Regions from separate parts of the Paenibacillus cucumis (ex Kampfer et al. 2016) genome, predicted to be linked through region 2. Evidence: predicted binding sites of a transcription regulator. Region 2 holds the regulator's gene; the other holds the start of a gene.
What was found. The regulator CtsR, encoded in region 2, represses protease genes until heat stress. The targets are predictions, from matches to a motif close to ATGGTCAATAAAGGTCAAACA.

Region 1: clpP (ATP-dependent Clp endopeptidase proteolytic subunit ClpP) is a predicted target of CtsR. The motif match lies at 2,960-2,980, and genes of this name have one in related genera.

What each region holds. Positions count from the first base shown of each region.
Region 1 is NZ_JACLIC010000036.1:26,623-43,120, reverse strand. It holds gene H7T88_RS20825 (phosphoglycerate kinase) at 1-7, opposite strand, end outside; gene gap (type I glyceraldehyde-3-phosphate dehydrogenase) at 157-1,164, opposite strand; gene H7T88_RS20815 (sugar-binding transcriptional regulator) at 1,286-2,317, opposite strand; tRNA gene H7T88_RS20810 (tRNA-Arg) at 2,816-2,890, shown strand; gene clpP (ATP-dependent Clp endopeptidase proteolytic subunit ClpP) at 3,071-3,667, shown strand; gene H7T88_RS20800 (stalk domain-containing protein) at 3,938-5,035, opposite strand; gene H7T88_RS20795 (DUF3298 and DUF4163 domain-containing protein) at 5,208-6,023, opposite strand; gene H7T88_RS20790 (SIMPL domain-containing protein) at 6,397-7,149, opposite strand; gene H7T88_RS20785 (HPr family phosphocarrier protein) at 7,324-7,593, opposite strand; gene whiA (DNA-binding protein WhiA) at 7,819-8,751, opposite strand; gene mgfK (gluconeogenesis morphogenetic factor MgfK) at 8,758-9,744, opposite strand; gene rapZ (RNase adapter RapZ) at 9,758-10,657, opposite strand; gene H7T88_RS20765 (ROK family glucokinase) at 10,710-11,660, opposite strand; gene H7T88_RS20760 (AI-2E family transporter) at 12,070-13,101, opposite strand; gene trxB (thioredoxin-disulfide reductase) at 13,266-14,225, opposite strand; gene H7T88_RS20750 (tetratricopeptide repeat protein) at 14,417-16,165, opposite strand.
Region 2 is NZ_JACLIC010000003.1:930-17,427, reverse strand. It holds gene H7T88_RS01640 (Mini-ribonuclease 3) at 1-28, opposite strand, end outside; gene cysS (cysteine--tRNA ligase) at 25-1,425, opposite strand; gene cysE (serine O-acetyltransferase) at 1,491-2,144, opposite strand; gene gltX (glutamate--tRNA ligase) at 2,666-4,120, opposite strand; gene ispF (2-C-methyl-D-erythritol 2,4-cyclodiphosphate synthase) at 4,154-4,630, opposite strand; gene ispD (2-C-methyl-D-erythritol 4-phosphate cytidylyltransferase) at 4,627-5,319, opposite strand; gene H7T88_RS01610 (PIN/TRAM domain-containing protein) at 5,422-6,507, opposite strand; gene H7T88_RS01605 (nucleoside triphosphate pyrophosphohydrolase family protein) at 6,681-7,076, shown strand; gene pssA (CDP-diacylglycerol--serine O-phosphatidyltransferase) at 7,224-7,955, opposite strand; gene disA (DNA integrity scanning diadenylate cyclase DisA) at 7,997-9,073, opposite strand; gene radA (DNA repair protein RadA) at 9,087-10,454, opposite strand; gene H7T88_RS01585 (ATP-dependent Clp protease ATP-binding subunit) at 10,758-13,220, opposite strand; gene mcsB (protein-arginine kinase McsB) at 13,416-14,486, opposite strand; gene mcsA (protein-arginine kinase activator protein McsA) at 14,515-15,033, opposite strand; gene H7T88_RS01570 (CtsR family transcriptional regulator) at 15,065-15,526, opposite strand; gene H7T88_RS01565 (GNAT family N-acetyltransferase) at 16,023-16,498, opposite strand, start outside.

The DNA.
Region 1 (16,498 bases), on a different contig from region 2:
TGTTCATCTCTATTTCCTCCGCACCCATGTATTTGGTGAACCTTTCAAGAGCTGAATCCCTTGTCAGTCCTGGTGTTCATGAGAAATTAACTAAATATCCATATATAAAGAGCGGAAACAATAACAATCTGTTTCCGCTCTATGTTATTACAGATATTACTTGATCATTTTTGCAAAGTGCTCCAATGTGCGAACCAATTGAGCTGTGTAGGACATTTCGTTGTCATACCAAGCTACAGTTTTAACCAGTTGTTGGTCGCCAACAGTCAGAACTTTAGTTTGAGTTGCATCAAACAGGGAACCGAAAGTGATTCCTTGGATATCGGAAGATACGATTTCGTCTTCAGTGTATCCGAAAGTTTGTGGATCGGAAGCTTCTTTCATAACTGCGTTAACTTCTTCAGCAGTAACTTTTTTGCCCAGAACAGTTACAAGCTCAGTCAGGGAACCAGTAGCTACTGGTACACGTTGAGCTGCACCATCCAATTTGCCTTGCAGTTCAGGGATAACCAGACCGATTGCTTTAGCAGCACCAGTTGTGTTAGGAATGATGTTTTCAGCTGCTGCGCGAGCACGACGGAAGTCACCTTTAGGGTGTGGAGCATCCAATGTGTTTTGGTCGCCAGTGTAAGCGTGAATTGTAGTCATCAAACCTTGAACGATTCCGAATTTGTCTTGCAGTGTTTTTGCCATAGGTGCCAGGCAGTTTGTTGTGCAAGATGCGCCGGAGATTACAGTTTCAGTACCGTCGAGAATTTCATGGTTTACGTTGTAAACGATGGTTTTCATGTCGCCAGTAGCTGGTGCGGAGATAACAACTTTCTTAGCTCCACCTTTCAAGTGTTTCTCAGCAGCTTCTTTTGTTGTGAAGAAACCAGTACATTCCAGAACGATGTCTACACCCAGGTCTCCCCAAGGCAGTTCTTCAGGGTTACGGTTAGCAAGTACTTTAACTTCTTTGCCGTTTACTTTGAAGAAACCATCATGTACTTCAACATCGCCATCGAAGCGACCTTGAGTTGTATCATATTTGAGCAAATGAGCCAGCATTTTAGCGTCAGTCAAGTCGTTGATTGCTACAACTTCAATGCCCTCTACATTTTGAATACGGCGGAATGCCAAACGACCAATACGTCCAAAACCGTTAATACCTACTTTAATCATGAGTAAGTTCCTCCCAAGTTTTGATTAGTTTTTTATGAAACTATATATTCAAGACAGACGGTAAAGTCCGTCAAGACAACAAGAGTTGTGTTCAAAATAAAACCATTTCATCTCTGAAAAGTTAGATCTTTTCCATGTCAGCGACGATGACTTCGGCCGCAGCCTCATCAATAATCAGAATATCTTCCTGTCCGAACCGCAGTACGGAATGGATGGCAGCTGCCTTGCTTTTGCCGCCCGCAATGCCAATGACTACATCGGTGCGTTCGATATCCTGAAGCCGCATGCCCAGCGTAAGCATGGTATGTACCACCTCACCCTGACCATTGAAGTAATACCCGAAGGACTCCGATACAGCTCCCTGCTCCTGAAGTTCGTCAATGATCTCCGGTGCAAGCTTGCGTCTCTTCGCCATCTCCACAGCATCACCAATGCCATGAATTACGATGCGCGATTGCCTGATCAGCTGTAAAATCTCCTGAACTCCCGGGTCCTGGATCAGTGATTCATAGGCATGGTCACTAAGCAAATCCGGTACATGCAGGAGTTTGTATTGAGCCCCTGTCCGTTTTGCCATCGTGGATGCAATCGTATTTGCCTGAATTTCCAGGCTCTCTCCCAACCCGCCACGTGCTGGTACAAACCAGACACCCTTCATTGAAGTCGGTGGTGTGAGTTGTTCTGCGACTTCGGCCGTTGTTGATCCGCCTGTTACAGCGACAACGTCGTTGTCATTCATGATACTGCTGAGAGCTTTTGCTCCAGCTCTTCCAAGCTCCCTTTTGGCGTAAGGAGATATATCCGAATCACCAGGAACCACGACTACCTTTTGCAGACCGTAGGCTTGCTTGATTCGCTCTTCCAGCTCGGATAATCCAAACAGCTCTTTCGCGACAGGTTCTAATTGCTGCAGCAAATTATAACCCGCCTCGCTGATCTTCATCCCTGCACTGTCAATTTCGATAAGTCCCTGAGCCTTTAACAGATCGGTCTCAGCTCTCAGAACCCGCTCGGTCATCTGCATGGAATTGGCTAACGTTCTCCGCCCAATCACATCCGATAACATGATCTGGTGCAGAATCGTATAGCGTTTTTTCAAGACATCCATGAGATCGGGCAGAAGCTGCTTTTGCACTTCCAAGATCGTTCGCATGCTTTCCACTCCCGCAAGCTTCATGTTCCAAGCTTTCTGCATGGCCTTAAAATGTCCCGGGTTAACTTTTTAAGTCCCACGTTCATTCTACCTAAAACTGACGCGAGATGCAAGTGTTTCGATTGCTTATTTCGACAGGTTAGCAGTCGTTTGTACGCGCCTATTTTCACAACCTTTACACATCGAGATAAGGAAATGAGGATCTCACACCATATATAGAAGAAGTCCACACATAACATCTATATCTTGCTGTGTTTCATTTTCATAGGGCATGTCCAAAACTTCTTATAGCATGTACTGAAATACAAGCTTTATCCATCTTTCTTCATCATGATCATTTCCGAAACAATTCAAACCATCTTCGGAATAACTCAGCCCATTCATGAAAGACAACGTGAGCCCATTAATCGTAAGGAAAACCACACCATGTTCATGCAAAGCAACTGCTTGCAATTCACCAGTGCATAAGCTATAATCATTATTGCTGTCACATAATTTGCGCCCGTGGTCCAATGGATATGACGTAGGCCTCCGAAGCCTGAGATCCAAGTTCGATTCTTGGCGGGCGCGCCACTTAATTTTTTAACAGCTCATAATGCATTTAACCAACGAAACCGGAAAGGTTTCTTTTTTTTCAAACTTAGTTTGACTTTCTTTGACTTTTTGTTTGAGATTGTTTATGATGTGGTTAATACGGTAACAGTTTAAGTATAAACACCATTTAACATTTACATTTCCGAGGAGGTTTTTCACGTGAGTTATATTCCAATGGTCGTTGAACAGAGCAACCGGGGTGAGCGCGCCTATGATATTTATTCCAGATTGCTGAAGGATCGTATCATTTTCCTTGGCAGCGACGTGAATGACGTTGTAGCGAATGCCATCATGGCACAGATGTTGTTCCTGGCAGCGGAAGATCCGGAGAAAGACATTCACCTATACATCAACAGCCCAGGCGGATCCATCACAGCGGGGATGGCAATTTACGATACAATGCAGTTCATTAAACCGGATGTATCTACGATCTGCGTAGGTATGGCGGCTTCTATGGGTGCATTCTTGTTGAATGCCGGTGCAAAAGGCAAACGTTTTGCGTTGCCAAACAGTGAAATTATGATTCACCAACCACTGGGTGGCGCACAAGGTCAAGCGTCGGACATCGAAATCCGTGCACGTCGCATTCTGAAAATGCGTGATACCTTGAACCGCATCATCTCCGAGCGCACAGGTCAACCTCTGGAGCGTATCGAAAAAGATACAGATCGTGACTACTTCATGAGTGCTGCTGAAGCAGCCGATTACGGTATCATCGATAAAGTAATCCAAAACGTAGGCTCCCAAGGCATCTAAGCTTTAGCTACCTGGAGACAACGTAAATAAGCGCAGGGCGGGCATCACCTGAATATAGGTGAGCACGCTCTGCGCTTTTTAATTATAAACAGGCAATATCACCACCCGGTCTTGGGGTGCATTGCCTGCATAAAGCAGAAGCCCCCGTCACTCTTGCTTTGACGGAGGCTTCTGCTTTATTATTTTTCACGAATAAAAGGTATAAGTGCTCTTGTCTTGTTTTGACTTGAATTTATTTTATTTTATGATTTCATCTAAGCTAAAACGAACTTACTTCTCAGAAGCTACGTTGCTGAATGGTGCGGTTCCTTTAGGCAGAATATCTTTGTAAGTGAACTTGAATTCAGGGAAGCCCTCCGCATACGCGGTGTACTCATACAACTGGAAGAATACCACTGCGCCTGTTGGCGTCACGTAGAAATCCTGATCTTTGTTAAGGCCTTTGTAGTCGTTCAGGGTTCCCGCGTTCGCTTTCAGTTGCTCGCCAACCTTTTTGCTGATCGTTTCACGCATCGATTTGTTGTTTGCAATTACATCATCCAGTGTCAGCTCTTTACCTGTGTCGAGAGCAAACGTATGACCGGCGCGAGTCGTCATGCCATGTGCGCCTGCATAGTCCTCATAACGTTGAGTGATCAGACCCAGCACACCGTTCTCATTGTAAGTCACCACATAAGAAGCTTCGAATGCATATGGACGATTTGCGGTTGCTCCACCGAATTCTGACGTTTGTTTTTTGAACGCCGCAACAGCGGTGTCCACTTCATCTTTGAGCACTTTGTTAATCGCAGCTTCGGCCTCTTTGCTCGCTAGTCCGCTCACTTGCGGGTACTGCACATCCACCTCAGCATTTTTAACGGTTACATTCGCTTTGGTCGATTTCACCTGAACGTTATTTTGTTTCACTTTACTCAGGGTCAGTGTTTTGGTTTTGGCATCCCAGTTACCCTGTACACCCAAATAATCTCTCATTGCAGAGAACGGGATGTACAAACGACCCTGGATCAACTTTGCTTCCACTTGAGGATAAAAACCATTAATATATACGTTTGGCTGTCCATCCATCAAACTAACAGTCATTGCATTGTTCGCTGCAGTTACGGTATATGACTTTGTTTTTGCATCATATTTCAATGTCCCACCTGCTACATCCTTAACTGCTGTCAGCGCCACCCATGTAGATCCACCTTGGAGCAACCCTTTTTGCGTGAGGGTTTTTCCACCTGATTTCAACGTTACTTCAGCCGGTGCAGTTACTTTGGCAGATACGGATGCTGCTTGAACCGATTGATCCATCCATGCTGTGCTTCCTCCCATAATTACACCTGCTGCCAATAATGCACTCGTCCACTTTTTCCATGTTTTCATCTAAAAAACTCCTCTCTGTTATCCACCATCAGATTCATTGCTTACGTCACCATATACGACGATTGTGTATTAGTCACACGCTTACCTCTTACTAACCATTAACCCATTCCAGGGAAGATCTGCAGCTATTGTTCCAATTTGCGAAGTTAAATCTTCTTTTCATGTTCGTCATTTATTTCTTTTTCAGGTTACTGAAAGGTACTGCTCCTTTAGGAAGAACTTCTTTATATTTAAAAGTAAATTCGGGAAACCCTTCTGCACGGGAAGTGTACTCATATTGTTGGAAGAACACCACGACCCCTTTAGGAGTTACATAGAAATCCTGATCTTTATCCAGACCTTTATATTCGCTTCGGACATTGTATTTAGCTTCCAACTGCTCCCCAACGTTCTTGCTGAGCTTATCAAGCATGGATTTACTGTTTTGCAAGACATCATACAGAGTCAACTCTTTGCCTGTACTCAGTGCAAATGTGTGTCCATTACGAATATTTCTACCGTTTGCCCCTCCGTGAATTGCGTAACTTGACGTTACAAAACTAATTACACCATTCTCGTTATACATCACCTCATATGAACTCATTAATTCATGCGGGCGCTCTGCTGTAGGTTTTTCAAATCCCTTTGCTTCTTTTTTGAAATTTGCCACCAATGCATCAACCTCGTTTTTCAGCACCTTGTTGATAGCCGATTCAGCCTTTTTGTTGTTCAATCCGCTCACTTGGGGATATTCCAAAGCCACCTCTGTGTTTTTAATCTGGACTTTGGCGGTAGTTGATAATACCTTTACTTTGCTTTGTTTCACTTTGCTCGAGATCAGCGTTGGGGAGGTGCTTCCCTTGCTATTTCCTTCTGCTTTTAATGCAATTTCAATCGGAGTTGTTACTTTAGAAGGTACGAAAGCTGCTTGAGCAAAACTTCCCTGCCATACGGAACCCCCACCTATTAAGATGCCTGCCGCGAGCAGTGCACTAGTCCATGGTTTCATTCACTAATCCCCTCTCAACATTTTGGTGTTATTGCGCCAGTGCTTTATGTAAAACTATTTTAATTGCGTAGGTCATGACGCTTACGTTATTTATTATAGCTAGCTAAACTAACGAAAGATTTACAGCTCCAGTTACAATATTGATGAAAACCAGACAATTTCACCTATCTAAAATGAACGTTTTGTCACGAACAATGATACAAAAACGACATAATATACCCTATTCTCCTGTAGGTATTTTAATAATAATTCTCCCCTCGCTTCCTCAAAGCCAGCATGTGCAACAAAAAAACACGGCCCCGAAGGACAGTGCTTTTGTCATTTTTATAAATTCTTAATATTTAATATTTTATCCCGTGATGTGCAAAATTCCTTACTTCATCTCATACGTGATATTCAGAACGGTGCTTACTTTGACCTGACCAGCCTCAATCTGTGTACCTGCATCTGATTCACTCTTCGCTTGCGACATGAGCTCTGATGCATAGAACACAGGAACATTAGCATCTGGCTGACTTACCGAAAGAACAGTACCCAGCTGACGTTTAACCGCTTTAGCGATCGCTCCTGCTTTCACATCTGCATTAGCTACCGCCTTAGCAATCACTTCGGATTCGTATTTCTCCGGATTCTCTACTGTAAAGCGTACATTTTCGATGTTGTTGGCACCCGCCTGGGATGCGGCATCCAGCAATTCACCAATCTTGTCCATATCACGATATGTCACTGTCAACGTGTGATGTGCTGTGTAACCTTTAATTTTCTGTCCATCTTTTTCGCTATACGTGTAGTTTGGTTGCACATAGAATTGACTGGTTTGAATATCATCTGCACTGATCTTCCATGTGTTTTTCAGCAAATTAGTAACCTTTTGGATCTTAGCAGCATTTGCCTTCTGTGCTGACGCCGCAGTATCGGCAGTACTGTTCACACCGATGGACAGATAGGCAATATCCGGCTTCACTTGAATCTCACCTTTACCTACGACATTGATTACATTTTGCTGTACGCCCTGAACTTCGGCAGCATAAGCGTAGTTTCCTGGAGCTACATAAGCCGTTCCTCCGACCAGCAACGAACTTGCCACCAGCACTGCACCAAACGGTTTCATCCATTGTTTACCCATTACGAATAACCTCCTCATATGTTAACTTCTCAAACTTGAAGCGATTTGATACCTTAACAGACGGGACAAATTCCATAATGTTGCACTTGACGGACCCGTTTAATTAAATTTTATATAAAACGCAAAAAAGCCCCTTGCGGGACTTCTTCATGGATTGAATTGAGTTCATGAAGCTTATTGGTTCTCAAGCTCTTCCTTGCTCACCAGGCTAACTAAAGCGTTTACAGCCTGATCCGCATCCGCGCCTTCAGCACTAATATGGATTTCTGTACCTGTACTGATCGCAAGGCTCATGATTCCCATGATACTTTTAGCATTTACTTTTTTATCGTCCTTCTCGACGAACACTTCAGATGAGTACTTATTCGCTTCCTGAACGAACAGTGCCGCAGGTCTGGCATGGAGACCCGTTTTCAAACGGACAACTACCGGGTGCTTTGTCATAGAAACTTACCCCCTATTATGAAATCTGGACATTAAATACACAATTATATTTATACAACATTATACCATTAACCCGTGCAGGACACTAGAAGAAAAAACATAGCCCTCGGGCTTAGGCCAAAATCCAGAGCCGAAGCCTCTCCTTCACCCGCACGAGTAACCCAACACGACCTGGTAAGGTCATAACAAACCTTAAACCTAAATGATTCTTTTCAACCTTCAACTTTAACGTTCCGCGCGCACTTTCTCAGCAAGCTCATCAATCTTCCGAAGGCGATGGTTCACGCCTGATTTGCTAACCGTACCTTTTAGCAATTCGCCTACTTCCTTCAGATTGATATCGGGATGAGCAAGCCTTACCTCAGCTACTTCACGTAGCTTATCCGGAAGAGATTCCAAACCTACTTCCTTTTGCAGTAAACGGATATTGTCGATTTGTCTAACCGCTGCGCCAATCGTTTTGTTCAGATTAGCTGTCTCACAATTGACAATTCGATTCACCGAATTACGCATGTCCCGCATAATTCGAACATCTTCAAACTTGAACAAGGCCTGGTGAGCACCAATGATGCTAAGCAACTCAATGATTTTCTCGCCTTCCTTAATGTATAGGATGAATCCTTTTTTCCTTTCTATACACCGGGCATTAAGATGAAATTCATTAGCCAAATCCACCAGTGCCTGACAATGCTCTTCATACATGGACGCAATCTCCAGATGATATGAGGAGCCCTCCGGGTTATTTACGGAACCACCTGCCAGAAACGCACCACGAAGATAGGCTCGCTTACAACAATTCTTCTCCAGTAACTCTTCATTAATGCCAGGAGTAAACAAGAATCCTTCAGAGACGATGTGCAGCTCCTTTAGAATCTCCTGAACCATAGACGGAACACGAACAATATACACATTGTTCTTCTTCAGCCGCATTTTTTTGCGAACCAACAATTCCGTATGCACTTGAAAATGCTTTTTAAGCAGAGAGTATGCCCTTCTTGCGATCGCAGCATTCTCTGTCGAAATATCCAAGATGACTTTTTTATTCGATAACTGCACTGCACCAAGCATACGGATGAGGGCTGAAAGTTCCGCCTGTTCGCAGCACGCTTCACTTTCAATCATCGTTAATTCTTTTTTGGTCTGTGCTGCAAATGACATGGGACTTCACCTCTTCCGTAACATCCAATTTTGGACCAGTTGGTAAATATGATGGCTGAGCTTATCAGCATCATGGCGCAGATAGGTTTTGAACAAAACCAGCGTATCTGCGACAACCTGATAACCTGAACTTTTCAGCACATTCATATCGAGAACAACCGGTTTTGCTCCTTTTTCCGCATACTTATTCTGCACTTGTAGCGGAATGTCACCATTGTTCACGATCACGTAGTCAAAGAGCTGGTGACCAATATGATCATGCACTGCCTTAAGATGATCACTCACTGTATAATTATCGGTCTCTCCCGGCTGTGTCATTACGTTACAAATAAACATCTTCACCGCATCCGTTTGAACGACAGCTTCTGCCAGTTTGGGCACAAGCAGATTAGGAAGGATGCTCGTATATAGACTACCTGGGCCAATAAGAATCGCATCTGCTTGGCGTATAGCCTCCACAGCTTCTGGCAACGGCTCCACGTGATCCGGTTCAAGAAAGACACGTTTAATACGCCCGCCTGCCTCAGGGATTTTGGACTCACCAGTAATAATTGATCCATCCTCCATCTCAGCGTGTAACACAACAGCTTGACCTGCTGCCGGAAGCACCTGACCTCTAACGGCAAACACGCGGCTAAGCTCCCGCACAGCGGTCACAAAGTCGCCTGATATATCCGTCATTGCAGCCAATATCAAATTCCCCAGGCTGTGGCCTGCAAGCCCCGCGCCTGTATTGAAACGATACTTTAACATGTCCGAAAGCAGTGGCTCAACATCTGCCAGCGCGGTGAGAACGTTACGAATGTCGCCTGGTGGCGGCATTTGCAACTCACTGCGCAAGATCCCTGAACTCCCACCGTCATCGGCAACCGTAACGATGGCCGTGATATCCATCGGCTTTTCTTTTAAACCGCGTAACATCACAGATAATCCGGTTCCGCCGCCCATAACAACGATTCTCGGACGTTCTCTCCGTGGTCCGGCCTCTTTCATCCCTTCACCCTCTTCAATGACGGTCCCGGTCAGCGTCGCGGTGGCTTACGGTAACAGCTTCAGTCTCACTGCTTCCGAGCATTTTGCCCAAATATTCCGATATTGCTACCGAACGATGCTTGCCTCCGGTACAGCCGATTCCAATAATAACCTGGCTTTTGCCTTCCTTCCGGTATTGCGGAATCAGAAAATGCAGCATATCCAGCAGCTTGGTCAGAAACGCTTGCGTTTCCGGCCATTTCATAACATATTCGTACACTTCACTATTTTGTCCTGTATTCGGCCGCAAATGATCAATATAATGCGGATTCGGTAAAAAACGAACATCAAATACGAGATCCGCATCAATCGGAATACCGTATTTAAATCCGAAGGACGTTATATTCACGGACAACATCTGGCTCTCCAAGTGAGAGAAACGTGAGATGATGCGCTCCTTCAATTGAGCAGGCTTCATGGTGCTGGTATTCAGCACCTGAGTTGCTGAATTTTTAAGTTCCTCCAGCATCTTGCGCTCCAGCTTAATGCCATCCAGCGGCATACCTTCTGGCGCTAACGGATGTCTACGTCTACTCTCTTTGTAACGTTGAACCAGAACCGAATCGGTTGCATCCAAAAATAGAATTTCGCAGTGAATCGTAAAATGATCCTTGATATAGTTTAAAGACTCGGACAATGCTGTGAAAAATTCACGTCCCCTAAGATCGATGACCAGCGCTACCTTGCCAATCTTGCCATTCGACTGTTCGATCAATTCCGCGAATTTAGGAATTAGAACAGGCGGTAAATTATCTACGCAGAAAAACCCTAGATCTTCCAGGCTCTGCACAGCTATCGTTTTACCCGCTCCGGACATGCCCGTAATGATAATGAGCGTGGCGCCTGTGCCTGGTGAGCCTTCACCGTCAAGCATAAATGTCCCCTCCTTATCATATTGCTGTCGGATATATCGTGTTACAAAGGTACTACGAACGTAAGAGGAGACCTGCCGCGCCTACGATTCCTGCATCATTACCCAGTGTAGCTTCCAAAATCTGAACACCTTGTTGCAACGGCTCTGGAGTCAATTGAGCAAACACAGTCCGAATCTCATCAAACAAGAAGTCGCCTGCCTTGGATACTCCACCGCCAACAATGAATAATTCCGGGTTCAGTACAGCGGCTACGGTTGCCATGGATTTGCCCAAATAATAAGCCGCACGGTTTACAATCCGCAGTGCCACTTCATCGCCTGCTTTGGCCGCATCAAACACTTCCTTGGCAGCGATTTTGTCTACCAAAGCAAGGGACGTATGATCACCACGCTCTACAGCATCCTTCGCCATGCGAATGATACCTGTTGCGGATGATACCGTCTCTACACATCCCATTTTACCACAGCCACACTTGATTGCTTCCAGATCAGGCACAACACTGATGTGGCCCAGTTCCCCTGCCATGCCGGAAAACCCTTGATAGATTTTACCGTTCAGGATGAGACCGCCGCCAACGCCTGTACCGAGTGTGAAGCATACACAATTGTCTACACCCTTGCCGGCCCCAGCCCAAGCTTCACCCAGAGCAGCAACGTTCGCATCATTATCTATTTTGACAGGCTTGCCCAGACGCTCTTCCAGAACCGAACGAATGGCTACATTCCGAAATCCGATGTTAGGAGCATGAACAATAATCCCCTCGCGTACATTCGTGAAACCGGCAACTCCTGCTCCGACACCCTCAAGCTGTTCCCAGCTGTATGGCGATTCGGCTACGATATGACGGACATACTTCTCGATGTTGGCGATAACCGTGTCAACGCCCTGGTCCACTTCAGTCGGTCCTTCATACGTATGCATAAGCTGACCTTGATCATCACATATACCGACCTTGATTGCTGTTCCGCCGAGATCGACCCCAACGTAGATTTTCTCAGACATGCTGCAAGCCACCTTTATCTATCTAAAATAGTTTAAGTCCTACGTACCAACTATAATTGAAGGATACGCCGGGGTCAAGACGAGAAGACCTCACGCGCAACATGCTTTGGCAGGGTTGTGAACGACATCACACACCATTTTTGAATGCGTATACAACCTCATTTCAATCTATTAAAACGCCATGCTCCCTCCTCCCCTGATAGAAAGGGTAGCCTCAACTCATGATATTTCATTATCCCTCGTTCCATTCATAAAAATTGACAATGGTCATCTGGTCACCATGACATTGTTAACTAAATCCCCCATGATACCCCTCACCTCAGGTGTGGGTATAACAAAAAACGCCATCCAGCGAAGCACTGGAGGCGTTTATTTTTTTTCGCACAATTTAGGAACTCTCAAGAATCAATTACAACTTCGTCTCTACTCGCACTGGTTCGTCGGTCTTCTCCATCTTGTTTACATCCAGAATATCCAACATGAAGACAAAGATCGGAATACCAATAATCAAGCCCCAGATGCCGAGGAAATGCTGCGACAGAATCAGCACGATAAAGGTGTAGAACATCGGTAACTTGGTCTTGTGCGCCATGAGCTTCGGATTCAGGAAGTATGTTTCCAGCGCATGAATAATGATGATCATAACGATCACGATGATGGCCATCTGCAATCCGCCCATTTGATACCCGATCAGACAGAGCGGCACAAGGGAGATCATAACCCCTGCAACAGGCACCAGACTGAGCAGGAAGACCATAATTGTTAACGCGAATAGGTAAGGGTAACCTAAGATCCACAATCCGAGCATCGTCAGCACCGTATTAAATACGGCAATTAGCAGCTGCGCTTCAATGACTTTACCAAAAGAAGATACAAATTTGTCTCCCAGGTATGCCACTTCATTATAGAACCAACCGATTTTACTTGTTTTGAACTTGGATGTGAATTTATAGATTTCTTTTTTCTGCAACAGGAAGAACAAACTCAAAATAATAACCAGCAGGATGAATTCCAGCCATTTACTAAAGGCAAAAATGTATTTCAGCGCTTCGTTGGTATAATTTTTAATGTCGAAGGACTGCAGATAACCAGCGATCTTGGAGGCAAAATTATCACCATCAGCCGTGTCGAGAAATTTCATAATCTCGTTGGTTAACTGCACAACCTGATCCACAATCCGTGGTGAATATCTGGATATACCAAGTACAATTCCGGCTATCACAATCATATACAGCAGAATGACCACGACTTTATAGTCGATTGGAAAAAAGCGATTCAAACCTTTTGTAATGAGATGCTGTAGCCTGTTCATGACATAAGTCACCAGGAACAACAGCAGAATCATATGAAGCATACTCCCCATACTGAACAAAATTAAACAGAACAACAGCAGGATCAAAAAACGTCTAACCGTTGCATTCTGAAGCCAATCTTTTATCATTTCCCCCAACTTCTTCACCTCACAGCTAATATACCCCTTATGTATACGAAATCATGCCCATCATCGTTTCAAAAAAAGAGAAGCCCTCCGGCTTCTCTCAGTTCATGAGACTTCCCGTTGTCTCTTATGCTAGTTTATTCCAAACCATAGGGCTGTCATGCGTATTACTTATCCAGCGTTTCGCTCCAATCGTGCACGATACTTCCCTCCAGGAACTTTTCACAATCCATCGCTGCCATACAACCTGATCCTGCAGCTGTAATGGCTTGACGATATTTCGTATCCTGAACGTCACCACAAGCAAATACACCTGGAATGTTGGTTTCTGTTGTTCCTGGCTTCACCACAACATACCCATGCTCATCCAGTGCAATAGCGTTACCAAGAAATCCAGTATTCGGCGTGTGCCCGATGGCAACGAATACACCATCTGCTTCGAGCAACTCTTCCTGACCAGTTTCATTGTTGCGCACCTTCAACCCTTTGACACCCATTGCTTCAGGTACAACCTCAAGCGGTGTACGGTTCAAAGCCCATTTCACCTTCTCGTTGCTGCGGGCCCGATCCTGCATAATCTTGGATGCGCGCAGTTCATCCCGGCGGTGAACCAACGTAACATCTGTAGCAAAACGAGTCAAAAAGCTCGCTTCTTCCATAGCGGAGTCGCCACCGCCCACCACAACGATCTTTTTGCCGCGGAAGAAAAATCCGTCACATGTTGCACAAGTACTTACTCCCCGCCCTACGTTTTCCTGCTCACCCGGAATACCGAGATAACGAGCCGAAGCACCTGTGGAGATAATGATGGAGTCTGCCTCCAATTCACCAATGCCTCCCACACTTACTTTAAAAGGTTGCTTACTGAAGTCAACCTCTTCCACCCAGCCATTCTTGAATTCAGCCCCAAAACGTTCTGCTTGCTTACGCATGTTGTCCATCAACTCAGGCCCCATAATCCCTTGTGGGAAACCCGGGAAGTTCTCGACGTCTGTAGTCGTTGTCAATTGCCCACCTGGCTGAAGACCTTCAATCACCAGCGGATTCAGATTCGCACGAGCCAGATATATCGCTGCTGTCAGACCCGCAGGTCCGGTTCCGATCACAATCGTTCTGTATTTAGACATATAGATACAGCCTCCTTCATCAGGTTAAGATGTGTAATGGTCGCGAATAACTTGCCAAGATGATATCTACAGGCATTTTTAGACCTATTCGTTAAGTTTACCCGTTTTCCCGGTTAATGTATCCTTCTCTCAAGGACAACCATGCTTCAAGCTTGAATTGCAACGTTTTACAGAGCCTATATCTCTGAATTCTATCCGTTAGGCGGAGTTACACTACAGATCTGATTGAGCTGCCTCGCATATTTGCTGACAGTAGATGCGGATATACCGTAACGTTCAGCGATACTCTGATACGTAACGGGCCGGCTACGGTTTTTGGAAGCCAGATACTCCAGTCCTGCAGCCCATCCTTCGATCTGTTTAGAACCAGATAGATCCGGTCGAACCCTGGAAACATAATCTGTCCAGATCCGCTCCATCTCTTGCTGTAATTCGGCTCTCGCCTCTGACATCTGAAGCGCACGATCAACAACAGCCTGCCAATGGGGGGATGTCTCTTTTCCGAGTCGAATCCCTGTAATTTCCTTCTTACTCACCTTAGGTACGGTCTTTAACGCCTCTGCCTCCGGGGTAAGTGGTTGAGAAACTTCAGCGTTCAATTCAGGATGTTCAACCCTTTGCAGATCATGTAAAACGGCTTGCGCCGCCTTGACCAGGGTAGGCTCTTCACCAGGTTCATCAATGAACAATTGCAAGGCCTGTTGCACCTCATAATCCCCAATCATGCCAAGCGCATGAATAACCTGCAGCTTGGTTGCCTGATCTCCATGACGTAAAGCCCAGAAGAACGATGAGCGAATCAGTGGATCATTTTTCATCTCTTCCGGAATGCCATTACCGTAATCCTCCCATTGCTTGAACTGCTCGTCAAAAGGAAGATGGTAGTGATAGCTTAACTTACTCGGCTCCTGCACACCTTGAATCACCGCTTCAAGGCCGTCCAAATAATAACGAGCCACCTCAGAACCTGGGTCAAGCTTGTTCACGTGATGCCACAGCCGCTTTGCTATGTCATACCGTTCTGTGTTGAAAGCTGCTACTGCTGCGTAATGCGCCAGTGCCGGATCAGTGGCGGTCTCTTCACCCTTAAGCAAACGGCGGAAATGAATATAGGCCGCGTCATGCTGGCCCAGAATCCCCATTGTTGTAGCGAGCTTGTATACCTGTTCGTGCTGGAATGGCACGATCGCGCGCAGTTTTTTAATCAACAACAGCACTTGGTCTGTCCGATTCTCATTTTGATAAAAGATCGCCAGATTGCATAGTGCGTGCAGATTGCCCGGTTCTTGTTCCAGCACTTCAGCAATAGTCTCTTTCGCTTTGGAGAACAGTCCCATATAATAATAGGCGAGAGCAAGATTGTTACGGGCAGCAAGATAATCCGGATAATCGGGCGACATGCCTTCAAGCAGTTCTGCCGCTTGGGCAAACTTCCCTTCTTCCAGCAACTCACGTGCCTGATCGTGCTCCACAACCCCCTGGCGTGACTTGATTCGATTTAATTTGGCTGGGCGATCCAGCTCATAATACAAAAGCTCCATCATCTCTTCTGCTTCCGTCATGAACTGCCCCTGCGTGTCTTCCTCTAAATAGGTGACCAACGCCCGCTCGGCTTCCTCAAATTGATCCATGTTGGCATAATTGTTTGCCATATAGAAATAACATTCCGTCATCGACGGGTCAACCACATCCAGCACATGAGCCAGAATGGCATTGGAAGCTTTATAGTCTCCCTTTTCTGATAATATACCCGCCATATTACAATGATTCACCGGATTTTCCGGCTCGTACTCAACAGCTTTGCGAAAATATTTCAATGCCTTGTCGACATGATTACGGTCCAGCGAGCGGACAGCTCTTTCAAAAAAGAAAGAAGCATCCAAGTGAATCGGTATAATATTGGCAAGGTGACCCTCGGTCCGCACTAGCTTGCCCTTCATCTCGCAAGGCACCTCCTCTTTGTTTTCATTCATACTCTTCAGTATACCACATCTTTAGGCGCTCTTCGCTATATGTAGTTTCATGTCGTTTATGAAAAAAATACAAATAATTCAGATGGCATTTTATCCCGATTATGAGTGAAATACCATCGGTCCAGAGCTTCATAGATAGATAAATTCCACACCCTCTATAACACTCTCCATTTAAGGGAATTTAAATGGTATGAATTGTTTGTGGTAAAATAAGTTTATCTTTTCACTGTAATGCTAATTTTATATAATTTCCCATACAAATCACCTAATGCATCACTTTAACTCAGTTTTACACATTGA
Region 2 (16,498 bases):
ACAAAACCTTCTCTTTTTCTCCACTCATTTGCGCCGCCATCTCATTCCCTGTGCGGTATCCTCCAGCAGAATCCCTTGAGCAGATAGTTCATCACGGATTTCATCTGCACGCGCCCAGTTTTTAGACTTGCGCGCTTCCACGCGCTCTTGGATCAAGCGTTCAATGTCCTCATCGAGAAGCTCTGGTTCAACGTCTGTATAGATTCGAAGCACAGCATTAAGTTCTCCAAATAGTTCAAGCAATGCATGAATCTCAGTAGCATTAACCACATCTTGTTGCAACAACTGGTTCGCTTCCGCTGCCCATTCGAACAACGCCGTGATTGCATCCGGTGTATTAAAATCATCCTGCATTTTTTCATGATATTGTTGTCGAATCTGGTCTAGCCTTGCTGAAAATTCCGGTGTAACCTCCTGATTAACAGACACAGCTCCTAGGCGATGTCTCAGGTTACCTACTGCATTCGCAATCCGATCCACGCTGTTTTGCGCCTGTTCCATCGTATCTTCTGTGAAGTTGAGTGGGTTACGATAGTGGGTGGACAACATAAAGTAACGAATCGCTTCACGTTTGTACTGATTACGCAGGTCTTTTACAAGAACACCGTTGCCGAGGGATTTCGACATTTTTTCATTATCAATACGAATAAAACCGTTATGCATCCAGTAATTCGCCAAAGGCGCGCCTGTGATTGCCTCGGACTGTGCGCATTCGCATTCATGGTGAGGGAACTGCAAATCCTGTCCACCCCCGTGAATGTCCAGCGTGTCACCAAGGTATTCTCTTGCCATGGCGGAGCATTCGATATGCCATCCAGGACGACCATCCCCCCATGGGCTAGACCAGAAGATCTCGCCTGGTTTGGCTGCTTTCCAGAGCACAAAATCTTCCGGGTGTTCCTTCCGCTCGTCTACACCGATTCGAATACCGAATTGCAACTCCTGTAAGTTCTGTTTCGACAATTGACCGTATTTTTCGAACTTTCCTGTTCGATAATATACGTCACCGCCATTTTCATATGCGAAACCTTTTTCAACCAATTCACGGATAAAATCGATAATAAGCGGCATATTCTCCGTTACCCGTGGATTACTGCTCGCTTTAGGAATACCGAGTCCCTCCAGATCGGCATAATACGCGGCAATAAATGTTTCAGCCACATGCGGAACGTCGGTACTCAGCTGCTCTGCTTTGCGAATGAGTTTGTCATCGACATCGGTGAAGTTCACGACATAATTCACTTCATGTCCGATCTGCTCCAGATATCCACGAACCGTGTCGAAAAAGATCACCGGACGTGCATTGCCGATATGAATGTAGTCATAGACAGTTGGCCCGCATACATACATTTTCACTTTGCCAGGCTCTTGTGGAACAAACTCCTCTTTGGTGCGACTCATCGTATTATAAATCTGAAGTGTCATAGTCACTTTTCCTTTCATTCTAAACTACTTTTACTTGATTCCATGGTTTATGTTGATCGATGGAGTTATGTGCATTTCTCCGATTCTCGTGTATTTTGCAAAGTTCGCACTTCTTCCTGCAGCCGTTCAATCTCGCGCTGCATGCTGCGCAGAGAGTCAATAACCGGATCGGGCAATTGTTGATTAAGACGATCCACTCTACGTCCATCCTGTTTGACGATTCTACCTGGGATGCCCACCACCGTGCTATTAGCAGGAACTTCTTTCAGCACAACGGAGTTTGCTCCGATGTTGCTTTGATCCCCGACACGAAATGATCCCAACACCTTTGCGCCAGATGAGATAACCACATTATTACCAATCGTGGGATGTCTCTTTCCTTTTTCTTTCCCCGTTCCCCCAAGAGTTACTCCCTGATATATCACGACATCGTCACCAATCTCACAGGTTTCTCCAATAACAACGCCCATACCGTGGTCAATGAACAAACGTTCCCCAATCGTAGCTCCAGGATGAATCTCTATCCCTGTCATAAACCGGCTAACCTGTGATACGAACCGGGCGAGCGAGTACCATCTTCGTTTGTACAGATTGTGAGCAAATCGATGGGCCCATATGGCATGCAGCCCTGAATACGTAAATACGACTTCAAACCAACTCCGGGCGGCCGGATCATTTTCAAAGACCGTCTGGATATCGGATCTGATCTTTTTGAACATGCTCGTTCCCCTCTTGTTCCGGTTCTCGTCCTCCGGGTTCGCCGGACGGCGTGTTCCTTGGTAGTATACTTGCGCACTCGCTAGACAAAAAACGCCCCTGCAGCACGAAGCTGCAGAGGCGTTAGTCGCGGTCCCACTCTGCTTGGCTCATTCCTCTTCTTGAATAAATGGAATGGGCCCTCTGGCGGCTCGGTAACGGGAACCAGTCGTCGCCATCTATCCTGACGTTTTCCTCTATCCAATGAATAGAAGCGGGGCCGGATTCGACGGTGCAGCTCACGGGTGCATTTCAGACTGCTGGACAGTGGATGACTCGCAGCCACCACTCGCTGAGCAGATGTAATCTCTGTTCACGCGCGGGGCCATCCTCTCTGGATCTGTCCGGATCAGCTTACTTCTCCCGGTCTTTGCTGTTCTATATGAACGTATTATGACAATTCAACCTTGTGTTGCTATTATAGCGAAAAGCCTTCGCACTGACAACCAGCAGAATTGAATGGCATCAGTTGAACAATGAATACTTACACTCGTGCCAGCAAACGCTCGATGACAGTGTCACGACCCAGCAACACGATAGTCTGATTGAGATCACGTCCATGGGTCTGTCCAGTCAAAGCAACGCGGATTGGCATAAAGAGCTGTTTACCCTTGAAGCCTGTTTCCTTCTGCACTTCCTTGATCAAAGCAGCCATTTTGCTTGGCGTGAATTCATCACTTGCCTGTACTTTATCTGCAAATGCCTTCAGCACAGTTGGAACCTGTTCTTCAGCAAGTACCGCAGCGCCTTCACTTTCCAGTTCAACTTCGGAACGGAAGAACACTTCGGACAGTTCCACGATATCGGATGCCGCATTCATCTGCTCCTGATAGAGATGTACGAGCGTATATGCCCACTCTTTTTGTTCAGATGACAGCTCCGCAGGTAGACGTCCTGCTTTTTGCAGATGCGGAATAGCCATCTCGGCAATTCGTGCAGGGTCCGCATTTTTGATGTAATGGTTATTCAAGTGGGCCAGCTTATGTGTATCAAATACGGCCGGGCTCTTGGATAGACGTTTCGTATCAAAGATGGAGATCAACTGCTCTTGTGAGAAGATTTCTTCTTCCCCTTCTGGCGACCAGCCAAGCAGGGAGATGAAGTTAAACATCGCTTCTGGCAGATAGCCGAGCTGATCATATTGTTCAATAAACTGAATTACGGATTCATCGCGTTTACTCAGTTTTTTGTGGTTTTCGTTCACGATCAGCGTCATATGACCGAATTGCGGCGGCTCCCAGCCAAGCGCTTCATAGATCATCAGCTGACGCGGCGTGTTGGAGATATGATCCTCCCCGCGTAGCACGTGGGAGATCTTCATCAAGTGATCGTCCACGGCAACGGCATAGTTGTACGTGGGAATGCCATCTTTTTTCACAATGACAAAGTCGCCTGATTCCTTGCTGTTGAACGAGATTGTACCTTTAACCATGTCGTTGAATGTGTATGTGTGATCTGCCGGTACACGGAAACGAATGCTCGCCACGCGGCCTTCCGCTTCAAATGCCTCGATCTGCTCTGGTGTCAGGTCACGGTGTTTGCCGGAGTAACGCGGGGTCTCCCCACGAGCCGACTGCTCCTCGCGCTCCTGTTCGAGTTCTTCTTCCGTGCAGTAGCAACGATAAGCCAGCCCTTTGTCCAGCAGTTCCTGCGTATATTTGCGATACAGATCCAGACGTTCCGTCTGACGGTACGGCCCGTATTCTCCGCCTACATCAATACTCTCATCCCACTCGATGCCGAGCCATTTCAAGTATTTCAGCTGGCTTTCTTCTCCGCCCGCAATGTTGCGCTTCACGTCCGTATCTTCGATACGAATGATAAATTTTCCGTTATTATGTTTGGCATACAAGTAGTTAAACAGCGCCGTACGAGCGTTCCCGATATGCAGGTGTCCCGTTGGGCTTGGTGCGTAGCGCACCCGAATTTCTGTGCTCATATGATTCCCTCCGTCTCTAATTGATTGATGATATCACACACGTACCAGGCATACAACGGATTGAGCGGCAATTCCCTCTCCTCGTCCAGGGAAACCTAATTGCTCGGTTGTTGTTGCCTTCACGTTCACTTGTGCCACATCCGCTTCCAGCGCTTTAGCAATGACTTCCGCCATCTGCGGGATATACGGTGCCATCTTTGGCTTCTGGGCAATAATCGTTGAATCAATATTCCCAAGCTTATAGCCGCGATCCTTCACAAGTTGCCATACATGCTCTAGTAGTTTCAAGCTGTCTGCATCCTTGAATTCCGGATCAGTGTCCGGGAAATGCTTGCCGATATCCCCAAGTGCCAGCGCGCCAAGAATAGCATCGCTGATTGCGTGCAACAGCACGTCTGCGTCCGAGTGACCCAGTAGCCCCTTCTCATAAGGAATGGTTACCCCGCCAATAATACACGGTCTACCTTCCACCAATTGGTGCACGTCAAACCCTTGTCCTACACGTATCATCGCTTCTTCTCTCCCTCAAGCCAAAACGCGGCATACTGTAAATCTTCCGGTGTTGTTAGTTTGATGTTGGTATAACTGCCTTCCACAACCTTAACCGACATTCCCTGGCGCTCAGCCAGCATGGCATCATCCGTCCCCAGAAACCCGTCACGTTCCGCGGATTGGTAAGCCTCCAGCAGGGAAGAAAGACGAAAAGCCTGCGGGGTTTGAATGCTCCACAGACTGCTACGATCCGGCGTCGCTGTAACGATACCTTCCGCATTCACTTGTTTGATCGTATCCTTCACCGGCACAGCCAGCACAGCACCTTCGCCTGATTCGGCGGCAGCCATACATTCTCTAATCTGCTCACGGGTCACAAATGGACGCACCCCGTCGTGAACGAGAACCCCATCGGTGCTGAGCGCCCGAAGGCCTTCATGAACCGAATGTTGTCTCTCTTTCCCTCCGGGGATCACGCGGACACGCGTTTCCAGTTGGTATTCTTTTACCCATTCCAGGCATCGTTCAACATCTGCAACACCTGTAACCAGAATCATCTCACGGATCTCGTCCAGAGCCGCAAATACTTCAAGCGTATGTATGAAAACGGGCTTGTCCTGCAGCAGCAAAAACTGTTTACTCTCGGTCGTTCCCATTCGGGTTCCCCGGCCTGCCGCCACAATGACAACGCCCCACCCTTTATCCATGCCGCAATCCCTGCCTTGTCTGTCAGTTTATCGCCGGGCAACAATTCATATCTCTTTCGATATCCATCATCGTACAACGATACACTACCCATCATACCGCTTTTATTGGGCTTTTTCCAACAGTTTCGGCTTGGCAAAAATCATTCGTCCCGCAGACGTCTGCAGCACACTCGTCACCAGCACTTCCATCATCATGCCGATATACTCACGTCCACCTTCAACCACGATCATCGTTCCATCATCCAAATAGGCTACGCCTTGTCCGTGCTCCTTGCCGTCTTTGATAATCTGCACCATAATTTCTTCACCTGGCAGCACAACCGGTTTCACCGCATTCGCGAGATCATTGATGTTCAGTACGGATACCCCTTGGAGTTCACAGACTTTATTCAGGTTGAAGTCGTTGGTGACGACTTTCCCTTGTAATACTTTGGCAAGCTTCACCAGTTTGCTGTCCACCTCGGAAATTTCCTCGAAATCGCCTTCGTAGATCAATACCTGTACATCAAGCTCCTTTTGGATTTTGTTCAAAATATCCAGCCCACGGCGCCCGCGGTTGCGTTTGAGCAGATCCGATGAGTCTGCAATATGTTGCAGCTCTTCCAGTACAAATTCCGGGATAACAATCGTGCCCTCGATGAACCCGGTTTTGCAGATATCTGCGATTCTGCCGTCAATAATGACGCTGGTGTCCAAAATTTTATGTTCTTCCATTCTTCGCTCTTCTTCAGGCTCTGGGTGCCCCCATCGTCCTGACTTCCAGAATGCCGCCAGATCGTCTTTCTTGGCCATAGCCAAGCTATAACCCGAATATGCAGCGATCACCGTGAGGGCCACTTGCAGCACCTCTCCTGCGGTTCCGAGCCAAGCCAGGCAAGGATACATCAGTAAGGCTACGAGCAGTCCAGCCACGATGCCTGCCGCGCCAGCAGCAAGCTCGTTCATGGGTATCCTGGCTAAAGAATCGATACCACTGTTTAATCTGTTGGCCATCATTGTGCCACCGATCGTGCATACGGACATAAAAAGTACTGCTCCCAGCAGTGTTGATACACCCGCACCCAGCAGTCCCGCTGATTGAATCCATTCAGCCATCCAAGGAATGGACTTGCCTGCCAGATGATAAGCCGTGTACCCGAACCATGCGCCGCACAATCCAGTAAAAGTTAAAATGCCTTTTCTCCACATGAGTTCCTGCACCTCCTCAAATCATTCTTCATTTTCATATCCAGTATGATCCAATTATCGAAAACCTAATCGCGTCAGCATGAAGTTTTTGGAAATGTTGTGTTCATCAGTTGAAAGTGAGACTTTTATTGGCATATAATGAATTCAATTCATATCCCGAGGTGAGTGGCAAAATGAGTACGCTAAGTTTACAGGCTTTTCAGGATCAAGTTTCCGAACTGTTGCTGCGCCATCGCAGCCTGATTGATGTACTGTCCAAAACGGGACAAGCCGGAGCCTCTGTTAACCGCGCTGTGTCCAAAGCCATTACCGAATGCGGCTGTATTGAGCTGCACGCCACCAAACAGAAATATGCCCCCGAGAGTGATATTTCTCAAGCCAAGGGCCTGCTGGAAACGCATGTGGAAGGTGAATTGTGTGAGAATTGCAAAGAGGTGATCAGCTCCGAATTGGGGCGGAACCTGTTCTATATGTCTGCACTTTGCAATCTGCTGGACATCAACATGGAAGAGGTCGTGAATCACGAATCACAGAAATGTTCGACGCTTGGGATGTTTAATCTGTCTTAGCTAATCCGTCCCCGCTACTTCGTCATATATCAAAGAATACAAGCAAAAAGCACGTACACTCCTTGTTAGGAAATGTACGTGCTTTTTTTTGAACTCATAGGGACCTTAGAGTTTGCCGAGTGGTTGGTACTTACGTACCCTACCATTCTAGTTGTCAGAAGATCGCGATGATTTCTTGTCCTTGCGTTTCTTAGCACGATTGCGAGAAGCTGCCGTTCTTACACTGTATCTCATGCCATATAGGGCATATAACACCAGCGGAATAAAAATCAGCTTGGAGAGTTGATCCGGGAATAAAACAGCCAGTGCAACCGCAAGTAACACAACCCACGGAGCGATCCAGATCGCCTTGCGGGGTAGTCCGACTTTTTTGAAATTGGGATATTTCAGTGAGCTGACCATCAGATAAGACAACAGCAACGTAGCAATCATCATGCTAATGGGTCCGATATCTTTGTGAAACAGGGATAGCGTAGCCAATACACCGCCTGCAGCGGGAATGGGCAAGCCTGTGAAATACCCCGGAATGCCCGGGCGCACGTTAAATCTCGCCAAACGAATCGCACCACAGATCGGAAAAGCCGCCGTTGCGATCCAGGCAAAGATCGGCATGGAATCCTGAAAAGACACCATGAAAATAATCAACGCAGGCGCCGCACCAAATGAAACCATATCCGATAGGGAATCAAGTTCCTTGCCGAATTCACTTTGTGCATTCAGTGCTCTGGCCACCCGTCCATCCAGACCGTCGAGCAGCATCGCAACGATAACCATAATCGCGGCCGAGCTATACTTTCCGTTGATTGCCAGCAAAATGGCCAGCATACCCAGAAACAGATTACCTAAGGTAAAAAGATTTGGAATGAATCTGGTTAACATGTTGTTTCACCTCATCCATAAAAAGCCGTTATAAGCGATCTCTACATCTGTCTGTCAATAAACATCTGCTCTTGTAGACGTTTGAGACCTTCTTTGATGGTGCGGGCACGAACCTCGCCAATGCCGTCCACTTCATCGAGTTCTTCAATCGTTGCCATGATGACATGAGGTAATTGCTCAAATTGATCTACCAAGTTATGGATAATTACATTAGGCAGACGAGGGATCTTATTTAATACCCGATATCCGCGCGGGGCAACCGAATCTTCAGAAGTTGCCGCAGATGAAGGATAGCCAAGCAACCGTACAATATGATGTGCATCAAGCAACTCATCGTCCGACAATCTTTTTAATCCCACGATAATATCGCGAATCTTGTCATCGCTGTCATCACGAGCATAGTCTTTATACAGTAACCACGCTTCTTCCTCTGTAGTACCCACGAGCTCTTCCATTTGCATCGAAATGAGCCTTCCTTCATTACCTAGCTCATCGATATAACGTTCAATCTCGGTTTTGATCCGCAGTACCATTTCTGTGCGCTGAATAACATTAACCACCTCGGGAATCGTAACGAGTTCCTCGAATTCGGAAGCACTAAGATTCGTAAGGGATTGCTTGAGCACCGCTTTATACTTTTCGAGCGTTTGAATCGCCTGATTGGCTTTGGTCAAAATCACCCCGATTTCCTTAAGCGAATATCGAAGTGTTCCCTGATACAGGGTAATAATATTCCGGCGCTGTGAGATGGAAACAACTAACTTACCCGTTTGTTTTGCCACTCGCTCTGCTGTCCGGTGACGAATGCCCGTCTCTGAGGAAGAGATGGATGAGTCCGGAATCAGCTGTGTGTTGGCATACAAAATCCGCTTCAAATCCTCACTCAGAATAATGGCTCCGTCCATTTTAGCAAGCTCATACAGGTAGTTCGGGGAGAAATCACAGTTAATCGAAAATCCCCCATCCACCACTTCCATTACTTCAGGGCTGTATCCTACAACAAGCAGTGCGCCCGTCTTGGCGCGTAGCACATTTTCCAGACCTTCGCGGAAAGGTGTACCTGGTGCGATCAGCCTTAACAAATCATTCATATTGTCCAGTTGGCTTGAATCCTTCATCTTGTTATGCCCCCTAATCTAAAGCAACCGCTAGTGCATCTGCCACGGTATTCACACCGATCAGTTGTATCCCGCGAGGATGTTTCCAGCCCTTTAAGCTTTTTTCTGGTAAAATAACTCGTTTGAAGCCCAGCTTCGCGGCTTCTTTCACACGTTGTTCTGCCCTGGATACGGCACGAACTTCACCGGTCAGTCCAATCTCGCCAAAGATGACATCATCCGGCTTCGTTGGCACATCTCTCAGGCTGGAGGCAATGCTAACTGCCACAGCCAGATCGACCGCTGGCTCATCCAGCCTCACCCCACCAGCCACATTCAGATAGGCATCCTGTGTCTGCAGGAACATACCCATGCGTTTTTCAAGCACCGCTATAATTAGATTTAATCGATGATGGTCGATACCTGTTGCCATCCGCCTAGGAGAAGGGAAGTGGGTCGTTGAAATCAAAGCCTGTAATTCTACAAGCATCGGACGTGTGCCTTCCATACTCGCCACAACGGTAGATCCAGCTACCCCTAGTGGACGTTCAGATAAAAATAACTCGGAGGGATTACCGACTTCACGAAGGCCATCTTCCCCCATTTCAAATATGCCAATCTCGTTAGTAGAACCGAAACGGTTCTTCACCGCACGAAGGAGACGATACGTATGATGCCGCTCTCCTTCGAAATAAAGCACACAGTCCACCATATGCTCCAGCATACGCGGACCAGCAATGGCACCTTCTTTGGTAACATGCCCTACAAGAACCGTTGCAATGCCTCGGCCTTTCGCAATCCGCATGAATCTGGACGTACATTCCCTTACCTGTGCTACACTTCCTGGTGCGCTGGTAACTTCGGGCAGATATACGGTCTGAATGGAATCGATGACAAGAAAATGCGGCTGGATCTGATCCACCGCTTCCTCAACCCGCTCCATATTGGTTTCACAGAGCACATACAGCTCCGGCGAAAGTGCACCAAGACGGTCTGCGCGCAGCTTCGTCTGCTTTACGGATTCTTCTCCAGACACATATAACACGCGTAGCCCCGAGTGGGTCAGCGCATGAGAAGTCTGTAACATCAACGTTGATTTTCCAATCCCCGGGTCGCCCCCCACCAGAACAAGCGAACCTGGCACAATGCCGCCGCCCAATACACGGTTCAGTTCACCGATTCCAGTCTGTACACGCGGCTCCTGACCGCTATCTATATCTATGATAGGAAGCGGTTTATCTTTACTGTCAAACAGAGGAGAATTTCTTCCTTGTGTTTTGACTACCGTTTCAGTTTCTTCTATCATCGAATTCCAGGACTGACAGCCAGGACATTTCCCGTACCATTTGGGGGCTTCATAGCCGCATTCCGTACATTGAAACTTAGTTTTTACTTTGGCCACTTCAGCACTCCTATTGATTTTTTTATTTTATAGCAGCATTTTGCATTATTCGACAAAATTTACTCATTGCCTGACATACAGGGATACTAAAAGTTTACCATTGTTTGAGATTTTTCGTAAAGGATTATCGCAAACTTTACACATGTTCCTCATCAATATCGCTTCATCTCAATCAAATCTTCACACATCCCTTTATATATTCGTACATACGAAAAAAACCTCCCCGGCCAAAGCCAGGGAGGTTCTATATATGAGGTTCTATATATGCGGGTAGCTGAATTCATTCAGCCACATACATCATATTTATTTTGTTTCAATTTCCTCATTGGATGGAACTGCTACTTCCTTTTTCGTTACAGACAATGCACCATTCTCTTCGTCGATGAGTAAGGAATCCCCTTTAGTCACATTACCTGTAAGCAACTCTTCAGACAATTTGTCTTCAATATGCTTCTGGATCGCCCGGCGAAGTGGGCGTGCACCGTAAGCAGGATCAAATCCAGCTTTCGCCAAGAAGGCCTTAGCGTTATCTGTGAGCTCAAAATCAACCTCGTACTCATTAAGACGTTTACGTAAGTCCTCACTCATAAGAGTAACAATCTCAGCAATGTGTTTCTCTTCGAGCGAGTGGAATACGATGATTTCATCGATCCGGTTCAAGAACTCAGGACGGAAGCTTTTCTTCAGCTCATCCATCACTTTGCCCTTCATATTATCGTAATCTGCACCTGCATCCACAACAGCTGTGAATCCAAGAGTAGAATTACGTTTGATCGCTTCTGCACCCACGTTGGATGTGAGAATGATCAGTGTATTACGGAAGTCAACAACACGGCCTTTGGAATCCGTCAGACGACCATCTTCCAGCACTTGCAACAAGATGTTGAAAACTTCGGGGTGAGCTTTTTCCACTTCATCCAGCAGGACAACGGAGTACGGTTTGCGACGAACTTTCTCTGTCAACTGTCCGCCTTCTTCGTATCCAACATAACCTGGAGGCGCTCCGACCAGTCGTGCTGTGGAGTGTTTCTCACCATACTCGGACATATCAATCCGGATTACGGCATTTTCATCACCAAACATTGCTTCAGCAAGTGCACGAGCCAGCTCGGTTTTACCTACACCGGTAGGACCGAGGAAGATGAATGAACCCATTGGGCGTTTTGGATCTTTAAGTCCTGCACGTGCACGGCGAACGGCGCGGCTGACCGATTTAACAGCCTCATCCTGACCGATTACACGTTCATGAAGAATGGACTCCAGATTCATCAGACGCTGTGTCTCTTCTTCTTTCAGCTTGTTCACCGGAATTCCTGTCCAGTTGGCTACCACTTGAGCGATATCTTCCGGAGTGACTTCGGAATCGGTACGACCTTGTTTTTCTTTCCATTGATTTTTCGTTGTATCAAGCTCTTCACGGATTTTTTGTTCCGTATCACGCAGTGCCGCTGCCTTTTCGAACTCTTGACTTTGAACCGCGGCGTCTTTTTCCTTACGGATATCTTCCAGACGGCTCTCCAATTGTTTCAGGTTTGGCGGAATCGTATAGGAGTTCAATCTTACTTTTGATCCTGCTTCATCGATCAAGTCGATCGCTTTATCCGGTAAGAAACGATCTGTAATATACCGATCCGACAATTTGACAGCTTGCACAATCGCTTCGTCCGTAATTTTCACACGGTGATGCGCTTCGTAACGATCACGCAGACCATGCAAAATTTGAATGGCTTCTTCCGGAGATGGTTGATCCACTGTAATCGGTTGGAAACGACGCTCTAGCGCAGCATCCTTCTCGATATATTTGCGGTACTCATCCAGTGTCGTTGCACCGATGCACTGTAATTCTCCACGAGCAAGAGCCGGTTTCAAGATGTTCGATGCATCAATCGCGCCTTCTGCGCCACCCGCACCAATCAGTGTGTGCAACTCATCAATGAACAGGACAATGTTGCCCGCCTGACGAATCTCATCCATGATTTTTTTCAATCGATCCTCGAACTCACCACGATATTTGGTTCCAGCAACAACCGAACCCATATCCAGCGTCATTACACGTTTATCACGCAATGTTTCGGGAATTTCGTTTGCAATAATTTTTTGAGCAAGACCCTCGGCAATTGCTGTTTTACCTACACCCGGTTCACCGATCAATACCGGGTTATTTTTGGTACGACGACTCAATACCTGAATCACACGCTCAATTTCCTTGCTACGGCCAATAACCGGGTCAAGGTTATTCTCTCTGGCATACGCCGTCAAATCACGAGCGAGGCTGTCCAGTGTTGGTGTGCTTACATTGGCAGGTGTGCCGTTGTGGCTGGAAACTGCTTCACTGCTACCGAGCAATTGCAGTACTTGCTGACGTGCTTTGTTCAAGCTGATGCCAAGGTTATTGAGCACACGTGCCGCAACGCCTTCACCTTCACGGATCAATCCGAGAAGAATGTGTTCTGTGCCAACATAGGTGTGACCGAGTTTACGCGCCTCATCCATCGACAATTCAATTACTTTTTTCGCACGTGGCGTATATGCAATGTTCGTAGGTTGCTCTTGGCCACGGCCAATCAGCGTTTCTACTTCATCCTGAATTTTTTCCAATCCGAGTCCCAGGCCGATCAGTGCTTTGGCAGCAATGCCTTCACCTTCACGAATGAGGCCGAGCAAAATATGCTCCGTACCGATGTTATTGTGACCGAGACGGACAGCTTCTTCCTGCGCGAGTGCGAGCACCTTTTGGGCCCGTTCCGTAAATCTTCCAAACATCATATCTCCTGCACCTCCATGGTTTTGGATAAAACGAGGGATTCCATTCTATTTGAATGCCCCTTCGTATTCTTCATATCACTTTTGTTTGCAGCCATGCTGCGAATAAAATCATTGGTAGCTTCAGTCTAGATGGAAGCTTATTATATAAAAGCCGCAGATGCGGCATGAAACCCATATTAACGCTTAAAGGAAAGTTTAACCAGAACTTTTAGCTGCATTGATCGTATCACGAATTAACTGAGCACGGTAGATGTCGCGCTCATCTGTACGCATATCCCCAAATGTTTTTTGTAAAAACCCTGGCTGAGTCATTACATTCAACTCATTCATCACTGGAATCGACAATCCTTCCAACAAACCAAGATCTACGCCGAGCCGCACATCCGACAAACGTTGCGCTGCTTCCTTCGTATCTACAATCGCTGCATGAGACAAAATCCCGTATGAACGCATCACTCGATCCGTAATACGCAGTCTGGAATCAGTAATGAGCCGTTCTCTTGCGGTACGCTCATGACCAATCATCTGTAAAACAACACCGTGGAGGTTGTCGATCACTTCTTGCTCCGTCTGTCCAAGTGTAATCTGATTGGAAATCTGGAACAAGTTGCCCATTGCCTCGCTACCCTCTCCATAAATCCCTCGCACCGTTAATCCCACTTGAGACACGGCACTGAGGATACGGCCAATCTGCTGAGTCATAACCAATGCGGGAAGGTGCATCATAACCGATGCCCTGACACCTGTTCCAACGTTGGTTGGACAACTGGTCAGATACCCTCTGCGATCATCAAACGCATAATCCACGTGCGCTTCAAAAGCATCATCTATAGCGGAAGCTTTCTCCCAGGCCTCTTTGACCTGGAACCCCGGATAGAGGCACTGGATACGCAAATGATCCTCTTCATTGATCATAATACTTACCGACTCATCCTCACTAAGAATTACGGCTCCGTTGGTCGATTCATTCGCCAGACTCGGACTAATCAAATGTTTTTCCACCAGCACACGCTTGTCGAGTTCGTCAATATCGATCAGATCGAGTGTAGTAAAATCACCAAAGGCGTGTACGTCATCGTACTGAAGTACTTCGCTCAGCTTATTCAGCACCTCTTCCGATTGCTCACTCGAAGCCAGCATTGGAAACGGGATATGCTGAAGGTTACGTGCGATCCGGACACGACTGCTGATTACGATCTCCGAATCAGTTGCATCACTGCGCATCCAGTCACTGAGCGCCTTCTCTGTAAAACGCAGATTAGGCATCATGCTTCCCTCCTACTTATGACAAACTTTACTCTTGAGCTATTTCTTTTTCAAGTTCCCGGATCTGGTCACGAATCTGAGCGGCCTCTTCAAACTCTTCTTGAGCAATGCTCTGCTGCAGATTTTGCTTCAGATCGGCAATTTGCCGTTTCACCTTAATACGCCCGCCTGCTCTGGCAGGAACTTTACCTACATGCGATGTACTACCATGCACTCGCTTGAACAAAGGGTCCAGACGGCTGTCAAAGTATTTATAACAGGAACTGCAGCCAAAACGACCAACTTTGCTGAACTGAGCATACGTCATGCCACATTCTTCACATTGCAGCGTTTTAGCAGGAGCAGCACCTGAACTTTTGCCTGCCGGATCAAAATCGAGTATTCCTGATAACAGGTTGTGAATAGAGAATCCTCCTGCTGTTCCAGGAATCATCTCCCCCTTCTCTCGGGCACATGATTCACAAATATGAAATTCCGTCTTCTCGCCATTTACAATTTTCGTAAAATGAAGTGTAGCCGGACGTTTGTTACATTCTTGGCACAGCATATAGATGTACCTCCTTTGATCCCGATAGTTTTCATTTACCGAGCAAAGATATTAGCATTGCCTTCAACATTCTGGCACGAATTTGATCCCGGTAAGGAAGTTTGACCATAAGAACTTCTCTCGACACAGCCGCACGCATCAACCCGGCTTCCCGCTTACTTAAAAAACGCGCTTCTTCCAATTGATAAATCAAGCCTTCCGCAGCAGTCTGTCCAATCTCGTCACCGATACTGTGATGCAGATGGTTGTGCAGCGCCGATTGGGCAGGTAATTCAATGCGTTGTATACGAACATATCCACCACCGCCACGTTTACTCTCGACGAGATACCCTTTTTCAAGAGTGAAACGGGTGCTGATGACATAATTGATCTGGGAAGGTACACATGAAAACTGATCTGCCAGATCATTACGCTGAATTTCAATCATTCCTTCGGGACTTTCATGCAAAATACCCTTCAGATATCGTTCAATAATATCAGAGATATTACGCATCCAATCATCCTCCACTGTCTGAAACGTTAAGTCAATAAGGACCACACGCCCCCCACAGAGTACACCTTCTCCACCCATTTAACCACTCAGAGAAACAGCGAATCTTGCTGATACAAGTGTTAAACAGGAGAACAAAGGAAGCACGAAGGTCCTTGAATATCCCCTTGATCTTCCAATGATGTGTTCCGACTTACGGTACTTTTCATCAGAGAACAGTAAGAAAGCTAACGTCATATCATAGGTAAATAGCACGTATTCCAGAAATATAATCCTGCGTATTTAACCTTGAGTTGACTTTGACTTTCTTTGACTTTATATACATTATAGCATATTTTACTGTTTTGCCAAGTGGGGGCACTATTCATTTTTTACGATTTTACACGAAATATTCGCCTGACACAAAAAAACCTCTCCCGGACCTCGGGAGAAGTTCTCATTGCTTCCAATTGCGCTTCATATCTGTTGGAATGAAGTCGTACTCGATATAGATAATCGCTCAAAAGAAATCAAGCAAATAGGTTTCGCGTTTGGGAACTGCCTTTTCCAGCGCTTGGATTGCGCTAACTGGCCCTTCCAATCTACCGATCTGTGCCATCTCTGCGGGTCTACGATAACCCATTAACACGGCTGAAAGGGATTGAATACTAAGACGAATCGGCTGATTTAGCTGACCCTCGCCATCCGATTTTGCCTTTTTCCATATTGAAGCGGTTCCGTTCATCGCCACGTTTAATTCCCATACACCTTCGTTCCACGGAGCGTAAGCATCTTCGACGTCAAGCCAAATCTGAACGGGCGAGTCTTGACTGGCAAAAGGATACTGCGAAATGAACTGCTCCACGCTCACGATTCGTGCCATAAAGTAAGGCACTACCTCTTGCCCAATCCGTGGATTGTCCAATTGAAATGCAAGCAGATCACTTGCAGGTGCCTGTAAAGTTACTTCGTCAATCATGGAATCGTGATTAGCAA